Regions from separate parts of the Thermanaerovibrio acidaminovorans DSM 6589 genome, predicted to be linked through region 3. Evidence: riboswitches for the same ligand, from Rfam matches in the RefSeq annotation. Region 3 holds a riboswitch; each other region holds the start of a gene.

Region 1 (3,269 bases), 330 kb from region 3:
CGCTCAGGCTCCCCATGGGCACGTCCCGGAGCTCCCAGAGGTCCACCGCCTCCAGGGCGGACCTTATGAGGGCCATCTCCTGGCAGCCCACCCCGTCGAAGGAGCCCTGCCAGGGGTAGCGGGAGAGGATGGCCAGCTCGAGGGGGGTGACCGGGGGGCGCCCCTCTGATGGCTGGGGCACCAGGGCGATGATCCGGCCCACCTGCCGGGGCGACAGTTCCGACAGGGGCCTCCGGTCCAGGGCCACCCGCCCCCGGTGGGGTACCATCCCCATGATGGCCTTGAGGAGGGTGCTCTTTCCCGCCCCGTTGGGGCCTATCACCGCCAGGGCCTCCCGGGGCCTAAGGTCCAGGTTCACGTCCCGGAGGATGGTCCTTCCCCCCATCTGGACCGTCAGGTCCCTCACGGAGACGATGCTCATCGGGACGCCTCCCGGGTGGCCCGCTGGAAGGCGTCGATCACCACGGGTACCCTGGGCCCGGGCCGGAGGTAAACGGTGCCCTCCAGTACCTGGAGCTTGAAAGTGGAGTTGGGGAACGACCGGCGCCACTTGCGGCGGATCTCGTTCAGGTCGAACAGCTCGTCCCGGTTGAGCCTTGAGGAGGAGTGGTAGAAGTTCCTGTCCCCCACCAGGTCTATCACCACCTGGGGTCTCATGGCTAGGAGCCCCTCGGCGAAGACCATGGGGTAGGGGGGTGATGAGGGGGGAAGGCAGTTCTCTCCCCCCGCCAGCCTCACCAGCTCCCCGTAGAAGCTCCTGGGCCCAGCGGCGTAGAAGGAGGTTATGCGCCCCGCCTCCATCTCCCGGGAGACGCAGACCAGCACCCGGGGGCGCTTCCCCTTGGTTCTGGAGGATATGGCCCTTATCTGGGACTCGGTTCGCCTGGCTAGGGCCTGCCCCCGGTCCGGCACGCCGCAGGCCCTCCCCAGGGCCCGCATGGAGTCCAGCACCTGGGCAACGCTGTCCTGGCGCAGCATGATCCACCGGATCCCTGCCCGGGTGAGCTGCTGGGTCATTGGGGAGTGGATGTCCTGGAGCACCACCAGGTCCGCCCCCATGGATATCAGGGCCTCGATGCTCACGTCCGCGAAGCCCCCCACCTTGGGCTTCGATAGGGCCTCCCGGGGGTGGTCGCAGAAGGTGGTGACCGCCGCGACCCGGTCCCCGAGTCCCATGGCGAAGAGCATCTCGGTCCCCGCCGGGGAGAGGGACACGATCCGTTTGGGGGATGGGAGGGCGTCGGAAGTAGACGGGGAGATCAGGAGGAGCGCCGCCAGCAGGAGGATGGGCCAGCCAGCGAAGGAATAAAGGGGACCGCCGGTCCCCTTGGAAGACGAACGTGAAAAGCTATCCGGATGATACATGCCCTCGCACAACATCCTTCCCGGCCCCGTCGGGTTTTCTGGCTTGGACGTAAGGTCCTCACAGTAGCGGGGCTGCCCCGGACTTTCACCGGAGTTGCCCCGAGGGGGCCCAGTTTGTTTACCGGGTGGATTATAGGTTCTTTGTATGGGGGGGTCAACGGACCGACCGGAGGACCCGGCAGGAGTTCAGCGTGGCCAGCAGGGCCACCCCCACGTCGGCGAAGACCGCCTCCCACATGTTGGCCGCCCCCAGGGTGCCCAGGATCAGCACCGCCGCCTTTACCGAGAGGGCCATGGCGATGTTCTGTCCCACCACCCGGCGGCTCATCCTGGCTACGGTCACCGCTTCCGCCACCGGGGAGAGCCGGTCCGACAGGAGGACCCCGTCGGAGGCCTCCACGGTCACGTCCGCTCCCAGGCCCCCCACGGCGATCCCCACGTGGGAGGCGGCCATAACCGCCGCGTCGTTGATCCCGTCCCCCACGAAGAGGCTGAAGGGGCGGGCCTTGAGCACCTCCACCTTGTCGGCGGGGAGCAGGTCCCCCAGGCGGATGTCCAGGGGGAGCTGGCCGGTGAGCTCCTCCACCCGGTGGGGCCTGTCCCCGGAGATGACCCCCAGGGGGTTGAGCCCCAGCCGGCGGAGGGAGTCCAGGGCGGTTTGGGCGTCCTCCCTCAGCTGATCCCCCAGCTGGATGGAACCCAGGTACCTCAGGTTCTCCGCCACGTGGACCGCGCCGGACTCCAGAGCCTCCTCCGGGGCTTCAACCCCCCTGGACTCCATGAGGCGCCGGTTGCCCACCAGGATGGAGGAGCCATCCACGGTGGCCTCCACCCCCATGCCTGGCAGCTCCTTGGTGTCCTCCGGGGAGAGGTGGGACCCCTGGGCGGCGATGGCCCGGGCGGCCGGGTGGTTGGATCCCATCTCCGCCGCGGCGGCGAGGTTCATCAGCCGGGCGGGGTCCACCCCCGGGGCGGGGGTCACTTTCAGCACCCGCAGGGTCCCCTTGGTGAGGGTCCCGGTCTTGTCCAGGAAGGCGCTTCGGACCTGCCATAGCCTTTCCAGCGCGTCCCCTCCCTTGAGGAGGAGCCCCCGGCGGGCGGAGGCGCCTAGCCCCGCCAGGACCGCCAGGGGGACGGAGATCATGAGGGCGCAGGGGCAGGAGACCACCAGGAAGACCAGCCCCCGGTAGGCCCACTGCCTGAAGCTGCCCATACCGAGGGCGGGTGGGACGGTGGAAATGAGGGCCGCCAGGATCATGACCGCCGGGGTGTAGCGGCGGGCGAAGGCGGATATGAACCGCTCGGTCCTGGTGCGGCTCCCCTCCTGTTGGGCCAGCAGCTGGAGTCCCCGGGCCATGGCGGACTGGTCGAAGGGGCGGGTCACCCGGATCTTCAGGTGCCCGTCCAGGTTCATGGTCCCCGCCTGGACCGGGTCCCCCTCCGCCACGTCCACCGGTAGCCCCTCGCCGGTGAGGGATGAGGTGTCCACCGATGCCCTGCCCTGGGTGACCTGTCCGTCCAGGGGGATCATCTCCCCGGGCCTCACGATGATCGTGGATCCGGTCTCCACCTGGTCGGGGGGGATGTCCGCCTCCCCCTGGGGGGTCATGAGGTGAGCCATCTTGGGCCTCAGGTCCATGGCGGCCTCTATGGCTCGCCGGGACCTCTCGGCGGTCATGTCCTGGAGCAGTTCCCCCGCCTCGTAGAAGAGCATCACCGCCGCCCCTTCGGCCAGTTCCCCTATGGCGATGGCCCCCAGGGTGGCGATGGACATGAGGGAGAACTCGTTGAACAGGTCCCCCTTGAGGGCGTTCCTCAGGGCGGAGGCCATCACGTTGGTCCCCAGGATGAGGTAGGCGGCGATGAGGCCCAGGGGTCTTATGTGGTTGGGAAGGAGCAGGGAC
Region 2 (3,269 bases), 320 kb from region 3:
CAGGGAGCGGGAAAGGTTGAGGTCCACCAGGAAGATGTCCTCCTCGGAGTAGTGGTTGGTGTTGTCCCTTATGGCCCTATCCCCGTAGAACCGGCCGGTGACGCTGGCCCTCCAGGGTCCCCGGGTCCACTCCAGGGTGGAGACCGACTTCCACCGGGGATCCCCGCTCCTGGTCCACTGACCCGAGGCCCTCTCCTCCCCGTAGGCCCAGGACAAACCCTGCCGATAGGTGAGCCCCTCGGACAGCCGCAGGACCCACTCCGCCTCCACCCCGTAGGCCCGGTAGCGCTCCAGGTTCACGTACTGGCCGATCCAAGTGATGGGATCCGACTGGTAGGCGATCCTGTCGTCCAGGTCGGTGTAGAAGAGGTTGAAGCTCCAGCCGGCGGCGGACCGGACCCCCGCCTCGTAGCTCCACCCCTTCTCGGGCCTGAGCTGGTAGTTGGGGATCCCCCAGCTCCTCATGGGCATGTAGATCTGGAAGAAGCTGGGCATCACGAAGGCCCTGCCGGCGGACAGGTACCACAGCCTGCCGGAGGGGTCCTCGTAGGAGAGGGACACCTTTGGGTTCAGCTCCGAGTAGTCGTCCCCCCTCTCAACGTCCCAGCGCTCGTAACGGAGCCCCAGAAGGCCCGTCAGTTCCCCCAGGGGGAAGCTGGTCTCCCCGTACAAGGAGAGCCCATCCCTCTTGAGGTCGTAGGGATCGTTGTTGCCAAAGGGGTTCTCGAAGTTCCTGCTGTCGGAGCTGTCCCGACGGAGCTCGATCCCGTAGGCCAGGAGGTTTGAGCCCCACTTGCCCCGCCCGTCCAGGGCGAGCCCCAGGTTGCTGTCCTGGTACTCACTCCTGCCGGAGGAGTCGAAGACCCGCTTGAAGTTGCTGCCGTAGTAGGCCTTGAGGGACAGGTCCCCTGGAACCGGTAGCTCCAGCACGTAGCGGCCGTAGTCGTTCTCCTGCCGGTTCAGGTCCCCGTCGTAGGTCCAGCGGGAGGAGTAGTCCCCCAGGCTGGCCTTGAAGGTCCACCCGTCCCCCTTCAGGTCCAGGCCGTAGTGGTTCGCCCGGTAGTCGTCGGACCGGTCGTAGAGGCCGTTGGTCCGCCTCCTGATCCGGCGCTGGCCCTCCTCCTCTCGGGAGTAGCGGACCGTGGCGGTAACCCTATCTCCTCCGGAGGCCCAGACGGTGCCGGAGAGGTACCCGTCGGATCCGCCGGTCAGGGAGAAGCCCGCCGGGGCGGCCCCCTTTCGAGTCACCACGTTTATGACCCCTCCAAGGCCGTGGGAACCGTAGAGGGCGGAGGAGGCGCCCTTTAGGACCTCCACCCGCTCGATGGAGCTCAAGGGGACGGTCCTGAGGTCGAAGGGGGCCCCCAGCACCGCCCCGGTGCCGTAACTGGAGGTCATGAAGGGGACCCCGTCCACCAGGAGTAGCACCTCGGTGGTCATCCCCCGGACGGATATGCCCTTGGACTGGGCCATCCCAGCCCCGCTGACCAGGCCGTTCACCCCGGGTAGCAGGTCCAGCACCTCCTGCAGGTTCCTTGCCCCGCTTCGCCGGATGTCGTCGGAGGTTACCCGATGAACCATGGCGGGCAGGTCCTCCATGGAGCTCACCCGGGAGCCCAGGACCTCCACCACCGGCTCGTCGGCCCCGAAGGCGGGCCCCCCCAAGGCGGCCAACCCCAAGACAACGAACAGCCACAAGGATCTCCTAGATGTACGCACAGAAACTCCCTCCCCGTTGGATTATGATCTCCAAGGGCCGGTGTAGAGATCTCCCCCCCTTCCTCAAAAAACTTCCGGGCCCGCCGCTCTGGAGGGCCCGGACAGACCACCATGCGGCCCCCCCGCCCTCGAAGGGGGGCCGCATCCAGGACCTGGGGCCAGTGTCGGGCTCGGACTCAAAGTCCACACCGTAGCGGGGCTGCGCCGGATTCCCACCGGTCTTCCTGGGCTCCCAGACCCAATTCGTCCCCGGACCGCTCCGGGGACGTGGCATCTGGCACGGAACTATAGCACAATATGAGACCAACACAAAGGCCCCCGGGGGGACCCCCGGGGGCGGGTGGTCAGTTTCTCAACACCATCCCCCACCCCTCCTCGCCAAGGGCGTAGCGAAGCGCCGCCTGGGCGGAGAGGAGGTCGTACCGGGCGTCCACCAGGTCGTTCATGGCCTGCTCCAGCCGCACCCGGGCGTCCAAGACGTCCAGGTTGGTGCCCACCCGGGCATCATAGCGGCGCTCCGCTATCCGGTGGTCCTCCTCCGCCTGCTTGAGCCCCACATCCGCCGCCGCCAGCCTCTCCCGGGCCTCCTTGAGCCGCTCGAAGGCGTCCACCGCCTCCTGCCTTATCTGCAGCTCCATGTCGCCGAACCGCCCAAGGAGCGCCTCCGCCTGGGCCCGGGCCTGATCCGCCCTGGCCCTCACCTCCCCGAAGTCCAACATCCGCCACTGAAGGGTCAGCGACAGCAGGTAGTCCTCCTTCTCGCTGGGGAAGAAATCGGGCCCCACCCGGTAGGCCTCCCCCTTGAACAGAAGCTGGGGCCTCCCCTGCCCATCCGCCGCCCCAGCCAGGGCCAGGGCCTGCCGACGGTACATGTCCAGGGACCTCAGCTCCCGCCGGGACCGAAGGGCTATCCCCTGGACGTCAACCCCCTGGGGAATCGCCAAATCCCCCGCCTCCACCACCAGCTCCCGGTCCCGGGGCACCACGAACCCGCAGGCCCGGTCCAGCATGGCGTAGGCCCTCTCCACCGCCCCATTGGCCCTTATGAGGTTGACCTTTGCGTTGGACAGGGCCACCTGGGCCCTCAAGAGCTCCGCCCGGGGCACCATCCCCACCGAGTAGAAGGCCTTCACCCTCTCCAGGTAACGCTCGGACAGCTCCACCACCCGGGACGCCACCTGTACCCTCCCCTTGGCCCGAAGGACCCCGTAGAGGGCGGACCTCAGCTGGAAGAGAACCCCCTCCCGGCCCCGCTCCTCCTCCGCCCGGGCGGCCTCCATGGCCGCCTCCGCAGCCCGCACCTGATATGTCAGGGTGCCCCCCGAGTAGAGCACCTGGGTCAGCGCCAACGCGGCCCGGTAGGTCTCCTCGTAGCCGGTCACCGCGTACCCCACTGGCTTGTCCAGGGGATCGTAGACCCGGGCCTTGGGAGGCTCCTTGGCCTTGGAACCGTAGAGCACCAGGTCCAGCTTGGGAGCCAGCCCCGCCCGGGCCTGCTCCAGCGCCGCCTCCTTGCCCCTCACCGAGGCACGGAGGGCCTTGAGGACCGG
Region 3 (3,269 bases):
CAGGAGCACCGCAAGGAGGATTACCAGTCTTCTTTTATGCATGCAGGATGTCGCTTCCCTTCCCGCCCGGTGGGGCATACGTTCACGAGGGGGCCCATGGGCCCCCTCGTCGTGGCGCCGTTGGGCTAGAAGCCCGCCTCCTTGGCCGCCTCCCGCAGGTGCTCCACGAGAAGGGCCCGGACCTCCGGGTTCTCCCCGAGCCCCGCCAGGTGGACGTCCACCCTTATGCCCTCCTTGGAGAGCACGCTCTTCCAGGACTCATCCTCCGGGCCCGCCATGTCGTTGTGGGCGTGGTCCCCCGCCACCAGCATGAAGGGCACCAGCAGCGCCCGCTTGAACTTCCCGTGCTTGAGGGTGGACACCACGTCGTCCAGCGACGGGGTCCCCTCCACGGTGCCGAAGACGAAGTTGGGGTTGGTCCTCAGGCTCACGGTCTGGAGCCGGGCGTAGGCCCCCTCCGCCGGGTGGGGGGACCCGTGCCCCATGAACACCACCGCCCGGGTCCTGTCCTTACCGTATGCCCGGTTGAGGATAGCCGCCATCTTATCGAAATCCTCCGGGGACCAGAGGAGCGGCCGGCTCAGGGCTATGGCCTCGAAGCCGCTCTTGGACCCGTGGTCCCTCATGTAGTTGAAGGCCCCCACGATGGCGGACAGGTCCTCATACTCCTCCCCGGGGATCACGTGGGTGGAGAGCACCGCCACGTGGGTGAAGCCCTCCGCGTGGAGCTTGGATAGGGCCACCAGGGGATCGTCGAAGTGCTGACCCTCCTTGGCAAGCTTCCGCATTATTATGCGGCTGGTGTACGCCAGCCGGACCTCCGTCCCTGGGAAGGCACCCTTCACGGAGCTCACCACCGCGTTTATGGCCCGCTGGCCCTCCCGCATGGAGCTGCCGAAGGCAACCACCAGGATGGCGTTCCGCTGGGTCTTAGCCTCCGAAGCCAGGGCGATACCCCCCACCAAGGGCGAGAGAAGGCTCAACGCCAACGTCAGCCCCAACGCCGCGAACCTCAATAAACTCCTCACTTTTCATACCTCCCGAGACGTTATTCGGGCGCCATGACATGACCACGCTAACCCTTGGTCCCCCCGCAGAGCCTCATCACCGCGTTGACCGCCGCGGCGCAGAGGTTGGATCCCCCCCTGGGGCCCCTGAGGGCCACGCAGGGGGCCCCCCAGCCTAGGGCCAGCTCCTTGCTCTCCGCCGCCCCCACGAAACCCACCGGGAAGGCGAAGATCAGGTCCACCCCGCCGGGATCCCCCCTCTCCATGAGACGAAACAGCCCCGTTGGGGCGTTGCCGAAGGCGAAGAGGCGGATACCCATCTCCAGAGCGGCGTCCACCGAGGCCATGGCCCGGGTGATACCCATCCGGCGGCTGGCGTCGGCGGTGCATTCCTGGTGTATCAGGCACACGGGCTCCAGACCCAGCTGGCGTAGCAGGTTCCTGGACAGGCCGGAGCGCACCATGTCCACGTCGCAGAGGATCCGCTGGCGGGTGAGACGCTCCCGGGCGGCGGAGAGCCACCCCGGGGTGGCGCACACCAGGTTGGCCAGTGAAAAGTCCGCCCCCGCATGGACCACCCGCTCTGCCACGGGCATGAGATCCGGGGATATGGAGTATGATTGGAGGACCTGACGGATTAGGCTAAGACTTTGCCTCTCGATGGATATGGGATCCCGGTCGTACGAGAGAGACAGCGCACCTCCCCCCTTCCTTTCGATGTTGTGCCGGGCCCGGGGCCCAAGGGCAAGGGAAGGCGTTTCCCACCGGAGGCGCCCGCCCGCGCAGGCAACCTTCCCTTCAGCCCCCGGCCGGTCTCCTGGCTGGCCTTCATCCTATCCGCCCCTTCCCAGGCATACCCAGTGGCATCGGCGGACTCGTCGGGCTCACAGTGGCGGGGCCGCGCCGGATTCGCACCGGACTTCCCGTTCACCGGAGGCTAACAAAGATGTATAACCGCTAACCCAGCGCCACGTCAAGGATCATCATGCAGGTGAACCCAAGGATGAGCCCCATGGTGGCCAGGTCCCCGTTGTCCTCCGACTGGGACTCGGGGATCACCTCCTCCACCACCACGTAGATCATGGCCCCGGCGGCGAACGACAGGGCGTAGGGGAGCCCCACCCGCACGAATTCCACCGCCGCGGCCCCCAGCATGGCGAACAGGGGCTCCACCACCGCGGAAAGCTGGCCGAAGAAGAACGCCTTCCCCCGGGAGAACCCCGCCTTCCGTAGCGGGAACGCCACCGCAAGCCCCTCGGGCAGGTTCTGAAGCCCTATCCCCAGCGTGAGGGCCACTGCGCCGGAGAGGGTGGCGGAGGGGGAGAGCCCCGCGGCGCCGAAGGCCACCCCGAAGGCCAGACCCTCGGGTATGTTGTGAAGCGTTATGGCCAGCACCAACAGGGTGGTCTTCATCAGGTGGGCCCTTATCCCCTCCGGCTTGGCCCCCTTGAGGGCCGGGTGAAGGTGGGGGAGCACCAGGTCCAGGAGCCGAAGGAACACCGCCCCAAGGATGAACCCCACCGCCGGCGGCAGCCATTCCACCATCCCAAGCTCCCCGGATATCTCTATGGCAGGGGCCAACAACGACCAGAAGCTGGCGGCGATCATCACTCCCCCGGCGAAGCCAAGCATCAGATCCATCAGCTTCCTGGAGGGGTTAGCCCCCAGGAACGCCATGGCGGCCCCCAGGGCGGTGAGCCCCCAGGTGAGCACCCCCCCCAGCAGGGCCTGGGTTACCGGCCCCAGGTATTGGAACCAGAGGTGGAGCTCCATCCCGTCACCTCCCCGACAGGGCGGAGCGGAACGCCGCCAATGCGCCCTCCATCATGGCGAACCAGTCGTCCCCCATGGGGTCCAGTTCCACCAGGGACACCCCCAGGGCCCTGGCGGCGGAGGCGGCGGACTTGCCCGCCTTGGAGGGCTCCACGAACATGACCTTTATGTCCTCCCGGGAGATCCGGTCCTTGAGACGGCTAATGTGCCTGGGCCCTGCCTCGGAGCCGTGGACCTCCACCGAGAGGGGCACCAGCCCCCTCTCCTGGCAGAGGTAGTTCCACGAGGGGTGGTACGAGAGGATACCCCTCCCCTTGAAGGGGGAGAGGTCATCCCCCATCCGCCGATCCAGGTCCCTCATCCGGGAAAGCACGTTGGAGAGGCTAGCCCGGTAGGCCTTGGCCCCCGCCGGGTCCAACTCGGCGAAGGCCTCCGCCATGGACCGGGCCATGGACATGCCGTTCCTTACCGACGTCCAGGCGTGGGGGT

The links. A riboswitch is a leader RNA that binds a small molecule or an ion and turns the genes downstream of it on or off. The one in region 3 is predicted to bind cobalamin.
Region 1: it holds a riboswitch for cobalamin, as region 3 does, so the genes downstream of both, TACI_RS07865 (heme/hemin ABC transporter substrate-binding protein) here and TACI_RS00275 (precorrin-8X methylmutase) in region 3, are expected to answer to the same signal.
Region 2: it holds a riboswitch for cobalamin, as region 3 does, so the genes downstream of both, TACI_RS07895 (TonB-dependent receptor plug domain-containing protein) here and TACI_RS00275 (precorrin-8X methylmutase) in region 3, are expected to answer to the same signal.

What each region holds. Positions count from the first base shown of each region.
Region 1 covers NC_013522.1:1,586,194-1,589,462, reverse strand. The annotation lists gene TACI_RS07870 (ABC transporter ATP-binding protein) at 1-421, opposite strand, end outside; gene TACI_RS07865 (heme/hemin ABC transporter substrate-binding protein) at 418-1,365, opposite strand; cobalamin riboswitch at 1,377-1,506, opposite strand; gene TACI_RS07860 (heavy metal translocating P-type ATPase) at 1,520-3,269, opposite strand, start outside.
Region 2 covers NC_013522.1:1,592,578-1,595,846, forward strand. The annotation lists gene TACI_RS07895 (TonB-dependent receptor plug domain-containing protein) at 1-1,698, opposite strand, end outside; adenosylcobalamin (AdoCbl) riboswitch at 1,831-1,968, opposite strand; gene TACI_RS07900 (TolC family protein) at 2,064-3,269, opposite strand, start outside.
Region 3 covers NC_013522.1:63,745-67,013, forward strand. The annotation lists gene TACI_RS00265 (ABC transporter substrate-binding protein) at 1-42, opposite strand, end outside; gene TACI_RS00270 (sirohydrochlorin cobaltochelatase) at 126-1,028, opposite strand; gene TACI_RS00275 (precorrin-8X methylmutase) at 1,076-1,726, opposite strand; cobalamin riboswitch at 1,798-1,957, opposite strand; gene TACI_RS00280 (ZIP family metal transporter) at 1,965-2,780, opposite strand; gene TACI_RS00285 (metal ABC transporter substrate-binding protein) at 2,785-3,269, opposite strand, start outside.